2 regions of the Stenotrophomonas sp. Marseille-Q5258 genome follow, and region 2 is predicted to be linked to the other one. Evidence: riboswitches for the same ligand, from Rfam matches in the RefSeq annotation. Region 2 holds a riboswitch; the other holds the start of a gene.

Region 1 (5,145 bases), on a different contig from region 2:
AGTCCACCTTGTACTGGTCGAAATCCTTGCCGTCGGCCTTGGCCTCGGCATGGGCGGCATCCTTCAACGCGTCCGAGTACACCAGCCGCACAGGGGTGCCTTGGCGCTCGTGCAGTTCAGCCGCCTGCATGATCAGCGCCAGTACGCGCGCCGCGCTGGCGGTCTGCCCGGCGATGCGGCCATCCATGCCCAGCACCCACTCGCCATCACGGCGCACGATCCCGGCCAGCAGCGTGCGCTGCTGGTCACGCAGTTCGGCATGCGGCTCGACCGGGGAGGCCTGGGCCTGCTCGCGGTTGGCGGCCTGGGTTTCGCGGCGCCGGCGGATGTCGCGGCGCAGTTTGGAGGTGGTCGACATCGGGGGACTTCCGGACTGCGTGAAAGTGCACAGGATACCGTACCGGCCGCAAGCGGCCCCCAGGGCATGCCCTGGCCGGTATTGGGGGGGCAGCCAGCCGCGGGGCGAGGTTGCCCTGCGCCGCCGCGGCGTGCCGCAGGCGTCAGCCCGGCGGCAGCAGGGCCTCGTCGCGGCGCTCGCAGTGCCGCTCCCAGTACCAGAATGTGGCACCGATGGCGAAGAAGCCCGCATAGCCCAATGCCAGATGCAGCGGATTGCCGCTGAGCAGGGGCGACACCACGCCGGCGACGACGGTGTTGATCATCAGCTGGATGAACATCTGCATCGACGAGGCCAGGCCGCGCTGCTGCGGATACATGTCCAGCACCGCCAGCGCCAGAATGGGGAAGATCAGCGCCATGCCGACGCCACCGAGGAAGATCGGCAGCACTGCCCACGGCAGCGCGATCTGCGGCACCGACAGCACGTAGCCCAGGTTGAGCAGCGCCGACAGCGCGCACAGGCCGAAGCCGATCGCGATCTGCCGCTGCGCCACCACCCGGCCGGCCATGCGCCCGGACAGGAACGACCCCATCGTCATGCCGCCGATGGTGGGAATGAACAGCCAGGCGAACCCGCCCTCGCCCAGCTTCAGGTGGTGCATCACAAACACCGGCGCCGAGGCGATGTAGAGAAAGATGCCGGAGAAGTTGAACGCACCCGCCGCCGCCAGCCGCAGCAACCGCGGGTGCGAGCCCATGCGCGCATAGCTGCGCAGCAGGGCGCGCATCGACAGCGGCGTGCGCGCCTGTACCGGATGGGTTTCGGGCAGCCACTTGCCGGTGGCCAGCAGCAGCACCACCGCGAACACCACCAGGAACCAGAAGATCAGCGGCCAGTCGCCGCCGCCGAGCAGGATCCAGCCGCCGATGATCGGCGCGATCGCCGGGGCCACACCGAAGATCATCGACACCTGGCTCATCAGGCGCTGCGCATCGGCACCGTGGTACAGGTCGCGGATCACCGCGCGGCCCACGATCACGCCGACGCCGGCGGTCACACCCTGCAGGGCGCGGAACACCAGCAGCGTGGGCATGTCGCGCGACAGCGCGCAGCCGACCGACGCGGCGATGAACAGCACCAGCCCGCCGATGATCACCCGCCTGCGACCGAACGCATCCGACAGCGGGCCGTGCGCCAGGCTCATCAGGCCGTAGAAAAGCAGGTACACGCTGATGGTCTGCTGCACGGCGACCTGGTCCACCTGCATGCGTTCACCCAGCAGCAGGAAGGCCGGGAAGATGGTATCGATCGAGAACGGACCGAACATCGCCAGGCCTGCGAGCAGCAGGGCCAGGCGGCGGGTCGAGGGCGAGGCGGGCGTCATGCGGTCTTCCGTCTGGGCCATGCGCAAACGCACGGCGGGCGCCAGCCCGGAACGGGCGGCGCCAGATGAATACGAGGATCCGGTGATGATAGGCCTTTGTGTGGCCGGGCACCATCGCCACGGCCCTGATCGGGCGCCCATACCACCCCGTATTCATGTGGCGTAGGGACGCAGCGGATCAGGCCGCTGGGCTATAATCGCCTGGCTACATGGTGGGAGAAGCGGACGGTCGTTTTGGGCCAGCCGCTGCCGAAGGCGCAACGCCCGTAATCGCTCAGGCCCGATACCACCCGCACCACAACTCTGGAGAGACCGGCGAGTGCCGGCGCCGAAGGGGCACGGAGCACGCAGATGCGCGCTTTTAAACTCTCAGGCAAAAGGACAGAGGGGCACCCAGGAAGACCGCAGGGTCCGGTGGCTCGCGCCTGTTCGCGCCACGGCCCGGCCGCCTTCCGAACGTGCGTGCCCACTCTCCGAGATGCCAGCCATGTCCAACAACACCCCTTCCCTGCGCGAGCTTGAACACAGCCACGCGTTCGTCGAACGCCACATTGGCCCGAACGACGCCGAGATCGCGCAGATGCTCGACGTGGTCGGCCACGCGTCGCTGGATGCGCTGACCGATGCGATCGTCCCGGCCGGGATCAAGTCGCCGGCACCGCTGGCCCTGCCCGATTCGCTGACCGAAGTGCAGGCACTGGCCAAGATCCGCGCCATCGCCGACAAGAACCAGGTGTTCCGCACCTTCATCGGCCAGGGCTACTACGGCACGCTGACTCCGAACGTGATCCTGCGCAACGTGCTGGAAAATCCGGCGTGGTACACCGCCTACACCCCGTACCAGGCCGAAATCTCGCAGGGCCGCATGGAAGCGCTGATCAACTTCCAGACGCTGTGCGCCGACCTGACCGGCATGGAAATCGCCAACGCCTCGCTGCTCGACGAAGCCACCGCCGCGGCTGAAGCGATGACGCTGGCCAAGCGCTCGGCCAAGTCGAAGTCCGACACCTTCTTCGTGCACGACGCCGTGCACCCGCAGACGCTGGAGCTGCTGCGCACGCGCGCCGAACCGCTCGGCATCGTGCTGCGCGTGGGCACTCCGGCCGAGGCGCTGGAGGCGGAGGCCTACGGCGTGCTGCTGCAGTACCCGGATACCTTCGGCCATATCGGCGACCACAAGGCGCTGGCCGATGCCGTGCACGCCCGTGGCGGCCTGGTGGCGGTGGCCACCGACCTGCTCGCCCTGACCCTGATCGCCGCCCCCGGCGAATGGGGCGCGGACATCGTGGTCGGCAACTCGCAGCGCTTCGGCGTGCCGTTCGGTTTTGGTGGCCCGCATGCCGCCTTCATGGCCTGCCGCGATGCGTACAAGCGCTCGATGCCGGGCCGCCTGATCGGTGTGTCGGTCGATGCGCAGGGCAATGCCGCCTACCGCCTGACCCTGCAGACCCGCGAGCAGCACATCCGTCGCGAGAAGGCCACTTCGAACATCTGTACCGCGCAGGTGCTGCTGGCCGTGATGGCCTCGATGTATGCCGTGTACCACGGCCCGGACGGCCTGACCCGCATCGCCCGCCGCACGCATCGGCTGGCCAGCATCCTGGCGGCCGCGCTGCGCGGCGCCGGCGTCAACGTCGGCGAGCACTTCTTCGATACGCTGCACATCAAGGACATCGACGCCGGGGCGATCCACGCCAAGGCGGCCGCCGCACGCATCAACCTGCGCGCGATCGACAGCGAAGCGGTCGGCATCAGCCTGGATGAAACCGCCACCCGTGCCGACATCGTCGCGCTCGGCCAACTGTTCGGTGTGAACGTCGATGTGGACGCGCTCGACGCCACCACCGCCGACGCGCTGCCGGCCGGCCTGGTGCGCACCAGCGCCTTCCTGACCCACCCGGTGTTCAACACCCACCACAGCGAACACGAACTGCTGCGCTACCTGCGTTCGCTGGCGGACAAGGACCTGGCGATGGATCGCACCATGATCCCGCTGGGCAGCTGCACCATGAAGCTCAACGCCACCGCCGAGATGATCCCGGTGACCTGGCCGGAGTTCGCCAACATCCATCCGCTGGCCCCGGCCGACCAGGCCACCGGCTACAAGGAACTCATCGACGGCCTGGAAGCGATGCTGGTGGAGTGCACCGGCTACGACGCCGTCAGCCTGCAGCCGAACTCCGGCGCGCAGGGCGAGTACGCCGGCCTGCTGGCGATCCGCGCCTACCACCGCTCGCGCGGCGACGACCACCGCGACGTGTGCCTGATCCCCGATTCGGCGCACGGCACCAACCCGGCCTCGGCGCAGATGTGCGGCATGAAGGTCGTGGTGACCAAGACCGATGCCAACGGCAACGTCGACGTCGAGGACATCCGCGTCAACGCCGAGAAGTACAGCGACCGCCTGGCCGCGCTGATGATCACCTACCCGTCCACGCATGGCGTGTTCGAGGAGGAAGTGGTCGAGATCTGCGAGATCATCCACAAGCACGGCGGCCAGGTGTACACCGACGGTGCCAACATGAACGCCCTGGTGGGCGTGGCCAAGCCCGGCAAGTGGGGCTCGGACGTGTCGCACCTGAATCTGCACAAGACCTTCTGCATTCCGCACGGCGGCGGCGGCCCGGGCGTGGGCCCGTGCGCGGTCAAATCGCACCTGGCGCCGTTCCTGCCCAAGGTGCTGGGCGGCGAAGGCGATGTGGGCATGGTCAGCGCGGCCAGCTTCGGCAGCGCCTCGATCCTGCCGATCAGCTGGATGTACATCACCCTGATGGGCACCGCCGGCCTGCGCAAGGCGACCCAGGTCGCGCTGCTCAACGCCAATTACATCGCCAAGCGTCTGGCCCCGCACTTCAAGACCCTGTACACCGGCCGCAACGGGCTGGTGGCGCATGAGTGCATCCTGGACGTGCGTCCGCTGGAGAAGACCTCCGGCATCGCCGCCGAGGACGTGGCCAAGCGCCTGATCGACTTCGGCTTCCACGCCCCGACCCTGAGCTTCCCGGTCGCCGGCACGCTGATGGTGGAGCCGACCGAAAGCGAATCGCTGCACGAACTGGATCGCTTCATCAACGCGATGATCCAGATCCGTGAAGAAATCGCCGCGATCGAAGACGGCCGCCTGGACCGCGAGGACAACCCGCTCAAGAATGCGCCGCACACCGCCACGGCGGTCTCGGCCAGCGAGTGGGCCCATGCCTACCCGCGCGAGCTGGCGGCCTTCCCGCTGGCCAGCCTGCGCCAGCAGAAGTACTGGCCGCCGGTGGCACGCGTGGATAACGTCTACGGCGACAAGAACGTGATGTGCGCCTGCATCCCGGTCGATGCCTACAAGGAAGACGAGGGCGTGGAGGTCTGAACCTCCCTGCCCTGACGCAATGAAAAACGGCCCGCGCAAGCGGGCCGTTTTTTGTTGGGAGAT
Region 2 (5,145 bases):
AGCCCCTCGCGGACCGAGACGCGCTCGCCGTCGGCGGGGCCGAGCACCACGTTGCGCAGGTGCGAGGTGTCATCGGCGGCAATCACATACACATAGGTGCTCTTGCTGCCGAACTGCACGGCCGCATTGGGGATCACCACCGCGTCGCTGCTGCTGACCTGCAGGCGGATGTTGACGAACTGGTTGGGGAACAGGGTTTCGTCGGCATTGGCGAACTGCGCGCGCAGCTTCAGCGTGCCGGTGGCGGTGTCGATGCGGTTGTCCAGGCTGGACAGCACCCCGTCACCGAGCGCCTGGCGTTCTTCGCGGTCCCACGCTTCCACCGTGAGCTGGGGGGTGGTGCGCACCGCGGCGACCACTGCCGGCAGGTCCGGCTCGGGCACGGTGAACAGCACGCTGATCGGCATGGTCTGGGTGATGGTGGCCAGCGGCTCGGTGTCGCCGCTGCGCACCAGGTTGCCCACATCCACGTTGCGCAGCCCCATGCGCCCGGCCACCGGCGCGGTGATGCGGGTGTACTGCAGTTGCAGACGTGCTTCGTCCACGGCGGCCTGGTCGGTCTGACGACGGCCCTGCAGCTGGCGCACTCGGCTCTGCTGGTCGCTCAGTTCCTGCGCCGAGACGAAGTGTTTGCTCTGCAGTTCGACAAAGCGTCTGAGCTGGGTCTGGGCGTTGTCCAGCTCGGCCAGGTTCTGCTGCTGGGTGCCCAATGCACGCGCCAACTGCACCTGGTAGGGGCGCGGGTCGATCTCGGCGATCAGATCGCCCGCGTTGACGTGCTGGCCCTCGCGGAACGCCAGCCGCAGCAGTTCACCCTCGACGCGACTGCGCAGGCTCACGGTGTGCAGCGGGGTCACCGTGCCGAGCGCTTTCAACCGCACCACCAGGTCCTCGCGCGCTACCGTGGCCACGCGGACCGGGGTGGCAGCGGCGGCAGGGGCGGCCTTGTCCGCCGGTGCCGGCGCGAACACACGCCAGGCGATCGCGGCGACGGCCAGCACGGCCAGCAGCAACAGCGGTTTGAACAGACGGCGGGTACGCGACGACGGGGGCAGCGGGGCAGACATGGGGCATCCTGCGCGCCGACCAGCGGTTGGCGCGTCCATGAGATACCGGCCCGTGGGGGCAGGCGGGACGAAGTGGGGATGTCTGGCGGGGCCGCAGTCGAATGCCGCAGCGTGGCTGGATGCCGTCGGCGAGGACGGGGCCGCTATGGTAACGCGCGCGGCCCCCTGCGCTCACATGACCTTGGTCATGTGTGCGTCAGCGGCTCAATGCACCTCGTCGCGGTACACGAACTTGGGCATTTCCCATTTGAAGTGGATCGCCAGCAGGCGGAACAGGAAACCGCCGCCGAGGCACCACAGCGTGGCTGCATTGAGCGACATCCCCAGTTCCAGCAGCACCAGCCAGGCCGCGCCGGTCATCAGGGTGATCACCGCATACAGTTCCTTCTGGAAGATCAGCGGCACTTCGTTGCACAGCACGTCACGCAGCACGCCACCGAATGCACCGGTCAACATGCCGGCGATCAGCACGATCGGCGCGGTATGCCCACCTTCGCGCGCCACCGCGCAGCCGATCAGGGTGAACGCAATCAGGCCCAGCCCGTCCAGCACCAGGAAGGTACGGCGGAAGTGGTGCATCCAGCGCGCCACCCAGGTGGCGATCAGCGCCGCGCAGATGGTGAAGCCGAGGTACTCCGGGTGCTTCACCCAGCCCAGCGGGTAGTGGCCCAGCACGATGTCGCGCAGCGAGCCGCCACCGAGCGCAGTGACGCAGGCAATGATGACCACGCCGAACAGGTCCATGCGCCGCCGCCCGGCAGACAGTGCGCCGGTCATGGCTTCGGCGGAGATGGCGATGAGGTAGATCAGGGAGAGCAGCATGGGGGGCTCCGGACACGACAAACGGGGACGGAACCACGCACGACGCACGCCAGCGCGGTGCACTGTCGTGAGAGGGGGATACCGTTGCCGCTCCCGCTGTCCTTTTGCCTGAGAGTTCGGTGGCCAGGCCACGTGCCCCTTCGGCGGGTCATTGAAGACCTCTCTCCAGATCGGCGTGTCGGATGCATGGTTGGTGGCGTATCGGGCCACCGGCCTGAGCGATTATGGGAGCCTGCGCCTTCGGCGGGCGCCAGCGCGGCGCCTCTCTCCTGCATCCGGGGCGGATTCTAGCAGCCAGCGGCACCGGTCCGGGGGATAATCCCGGTATGTCCGCTGAACCGCCCACCGCGTCCGCCTGCTGGTATCTGTACCTGCTCGAATGCCGCAACGGCAGCTTCTACGCGGGCATCAGCACCGACGTGGCGGCTCGCTTCCAGGCCCACCTGGCCGGCAAGGGGGCCCGCTACACCCGCGCCAATCCGCCGGTGAAAGTGCTGGCCATGCGCGCCTACCCCGACCGCGCGGCAGCCTCGAAGGCCGAATGGGCGCTCAAGCGCCAGCCGCGCGCACGCAAGCTGGCGTGGCTGCAGGCGCCCTGAGCAGACCCACTGGTCGCCCACGCGATCCTGGCCGACAATCCCTGCAGACCACCCACCCTGGATTGCCATGACCCGCGATGTTGCGTTGTACCCGGAAGACGAAAACGGCGATGTGCTGTGGAACATGCTGCAGGACGGCGACGACCTGACCATTCCCCGCGAAGTGGACTTCGCGTTGATCTTCCCGACCGAAGACGTCGCCATCGCGTTTGCGGTGCACCTGCTGCGCAACGAGCAGAAGGTGTCGTTCTCCGCCTATGAAGAGAACGAGGACTTCCCGTGGCAGGTGGTGGTGCATCCGCTGATGATCCCGACCTACCAGAACATCGCCGGCTTTGAAGGCCTGCTGGTCAGCGAGGCGGTGTCCTACAGTGGCAAGGTCGACGGCTGGGGCTGCATGTCGCAGGCCAGTTGACCGCACGCCCGCATGAACAAGGAACGCACATGACCGACATTGCAACGCAGCGGCAGGCCGATGCCCTGGCCGCGATAAAACAGGCCATCGGTACCGAGGCCGCAGAGGACGGGGTCGACCTGTTCGCCAGCCATCATCGCGAGGAACTGCCGGCCAGCTACTGGCGCCAATACCTTGGCCAGACCGAACCGGATACCGCCAGCATCATCGGCCTGCTCCAGTTCGCCTCGGCATGGGGGGAAGATGAAATGGAGTACATCGATTTCACCCTGCCGGGCGACGTCACCCAGTACGTGCTGTCGGTCCATTTCGACGACGCAGGCGTGATCGACGGCATTTCGATGGAAAGCTGACCGGGTCCGTCCCGCACGACCCGACACAAGGAGCAGCGTGTCATGACGACGATGGAAGATGGGGCGGGCGGGGACCGCTGGCGAGGCAGAGCCGGCGCGGCTGCAATGAGCGGCGCGTCGGGTGCCGCCCCGCGCGTGGCGGCGTCAATGTGGCTGTGCGCGGTGGGCGTGCCGCTGGACGCCGATTCCGCCAATGCGTGAGACCGGAGCCGCGAATCGGACCAGGGCCGATCTTCACCGTGGGCGTCCGCCACGGCACCGGCGTGATCGACGCCATCGACGACTGACGTGGGGCGCGGATGCAGCGCCCGGCAGGCACCGGGCGCTGCAGGGAGCGCTCAGGGGAGGTAGTTGCCGAGGCTGAAGGACCTGTGCTCGTGCAGGCTGGCGCTTGCCGCAACCGACAGCACGAAGTCCCGGTATCGCGGCTCGTCGTCGAAGCGCTTGGAGATCCGCTCCTGGTCGTCCATCAAAACCTGGGCGTGCTTCGCCCAGTCGGCCTGGATGGCGTCGCACTGTGTCGTCGTCAGTGAGGGGGACACCCACAGCGTGCCCGCTGTTTCCGGGGAGGCGTCGGCGAGGGCCCTGGCCACGGGGAGATGGCGGCACAGCTCGGAGTACTTTCCGCCCATCTGCGTTCCTGCCCGATACGTCATCGGCTGGGCAATGGTGGTCCCGATCACCAGCGACTTCGTGTCCACCACCGTAGGCGCATCAGCGGCGAAGGCCAGGACGTGGCTTTCCATCGGCCAGTCGGTTGTGGAGCCGATGTTCACATCCACACCGTTGCCGTATTTCCTGCTGGTGATTGCGTGGTGGGTGTGCCCCGAGACGTAGGTCCACCCTGCGGGGCGCACCTTGTTGAACAGCGCGATGAGTTTCCTGCGATCTCCCTTGAGATCGTTGAGCGGGAAATGACCGCCGACAATCAGGCTCCTCTCATCCGCCATGCCATCCAGCATCCTTGTCAGCGTTGCGTACTGCTCCCAGCCGAGACAGGCATTCTGTCCGGCATTGCTGAGCACATACGAGGGACCGCCGCGGGCGTTCTGGCACACGGACGTATCGATCAGCACCAGCGTGTGTCGCGCATCCAGGTCGACGGCCTGCACCATGTACGAGTTCCAGCTGCGGGCGTAGTCCGAGTGTCCAGGCGTCGTGGACTGCTTCGGGCGGTACCAGATGCCTTCGGAGCGATAGTTCAGTGCAGCCAGCGGTGTCCCAGGCACGGCGCTACCCGTGAATCGCAGTCCCCCGTGCTTTGCCGTGCCGCCCGGTGTCTGGACCAACCCCTGCGCCTCAAGGCTCGCTGCATAGCGTGCCATCCAGCGCACCTTGTTCATCGGGGTGCCGGGTTGCCCCCCGTTCCGGACAGGCTGATAGCAGCCGTCGGCCCAGTTGCGGTTGGCCATACTGGTGCCGGTGACCACAGGAGACGGCGTCGCGGTGTACCAGGTTTCGTCCACCGGCAGCGGCGCCCTGCTCATGTGATCAAGCGGGCGGGTATCCTCTGGGCGGGGCCCATACGAGTTCACGGTGCCCATCAGGTAACTGTCGTGATTGCCGTGTGCCATCAGGCGGATCGTGGTATCGGAACGCCGAAACTCCGCATCGAATACCTCGGCCTCGCCGCTACAGCCAATGTTGGTTCCATCTCCCAATACGACGACCAGGCGATTGTCCGCTGGCAGCTGTTCCATCCCACGGGTCAGTGAGTGCCTCAGCACAAGCGGCGCCAGCAGGTTGACCTCCGGCGGCCGGATCGCCACGCCCGACACCCAGTTGGACACCGGAAACATCTGCTTCAGCGCGGCGCCGTACACGTTGTGGATCTGCGGATCCGCCAGGAAGAACACCTGCGTGGGCGATGTCGTTTCCTCCGCGCCCAA

What was found. Region 2 has a riboswitch for glycine ahead of OC534_RS01435 (trimeric intracellular cation channel family protein). Riboswitches for the same ligand answer to the same signal wherever they lie in the genome.
Region 1: it holds a riboswitch for glycine, as region 2 does, so the genes downstream of both, gcvP (aminomethyl-transferring glycine dehydrogenase) here and OC534_RS01435 (trimeric intracellular cation channel family protein) in region 2, are expected to answer to the same signal.

What each region holds. Positions count from the first base shown of each region.
Region 1 covers NZ_CAMPPN010000020.1:67,301-72,445, reverse strand. Annotated here, with positions in the region: gene OC534_RS14305 (hypothetical protein) at 1-358, opposite strand, end outside; gene OC534_RS14300 (multidrug effflux MFS transporter) at 501-1,724, opposite strand; glycine riboswitch at 2,018-2,119, shown strand; gene gcvP (aminomethyl-transferring glycine dehydrogenase) at 2,203-5,082, shown strand.
Region 2 covers NZ_CAMPPN010000002.1:38,180-43,324, reverse strand. Annotated here, with positions in the region: gene OC534_RS01440 (MdtA/MuxA family multidrug efflux RND transporter periplasmic adaptor subunit) at 1-1,067, opposite strand, end outside; gene OC534_RS01435 (trimeric intracellular cation channel family protein) at 1,272-1,889, opposite strand; glycine riboswitch at 1,978-2,068, opposite strand; glycine riboswitch at 2,089-2,171, opposite strand; gene OC534_RS01430 (GIY-YIG nuclease family protein) at 2,216-2,488, shown strand; gene OC534_RS01425 (ribonuclease E inhibitor RraB) at 2,556-2,903, shown strand; gene OC534_RS01420 (DUF2004 domain-containing protein) at 2,933-3,256, shown strand; gene OC534_RS01415 (hypothetical protein) at 3,595-5,145, opposite strand, start outside.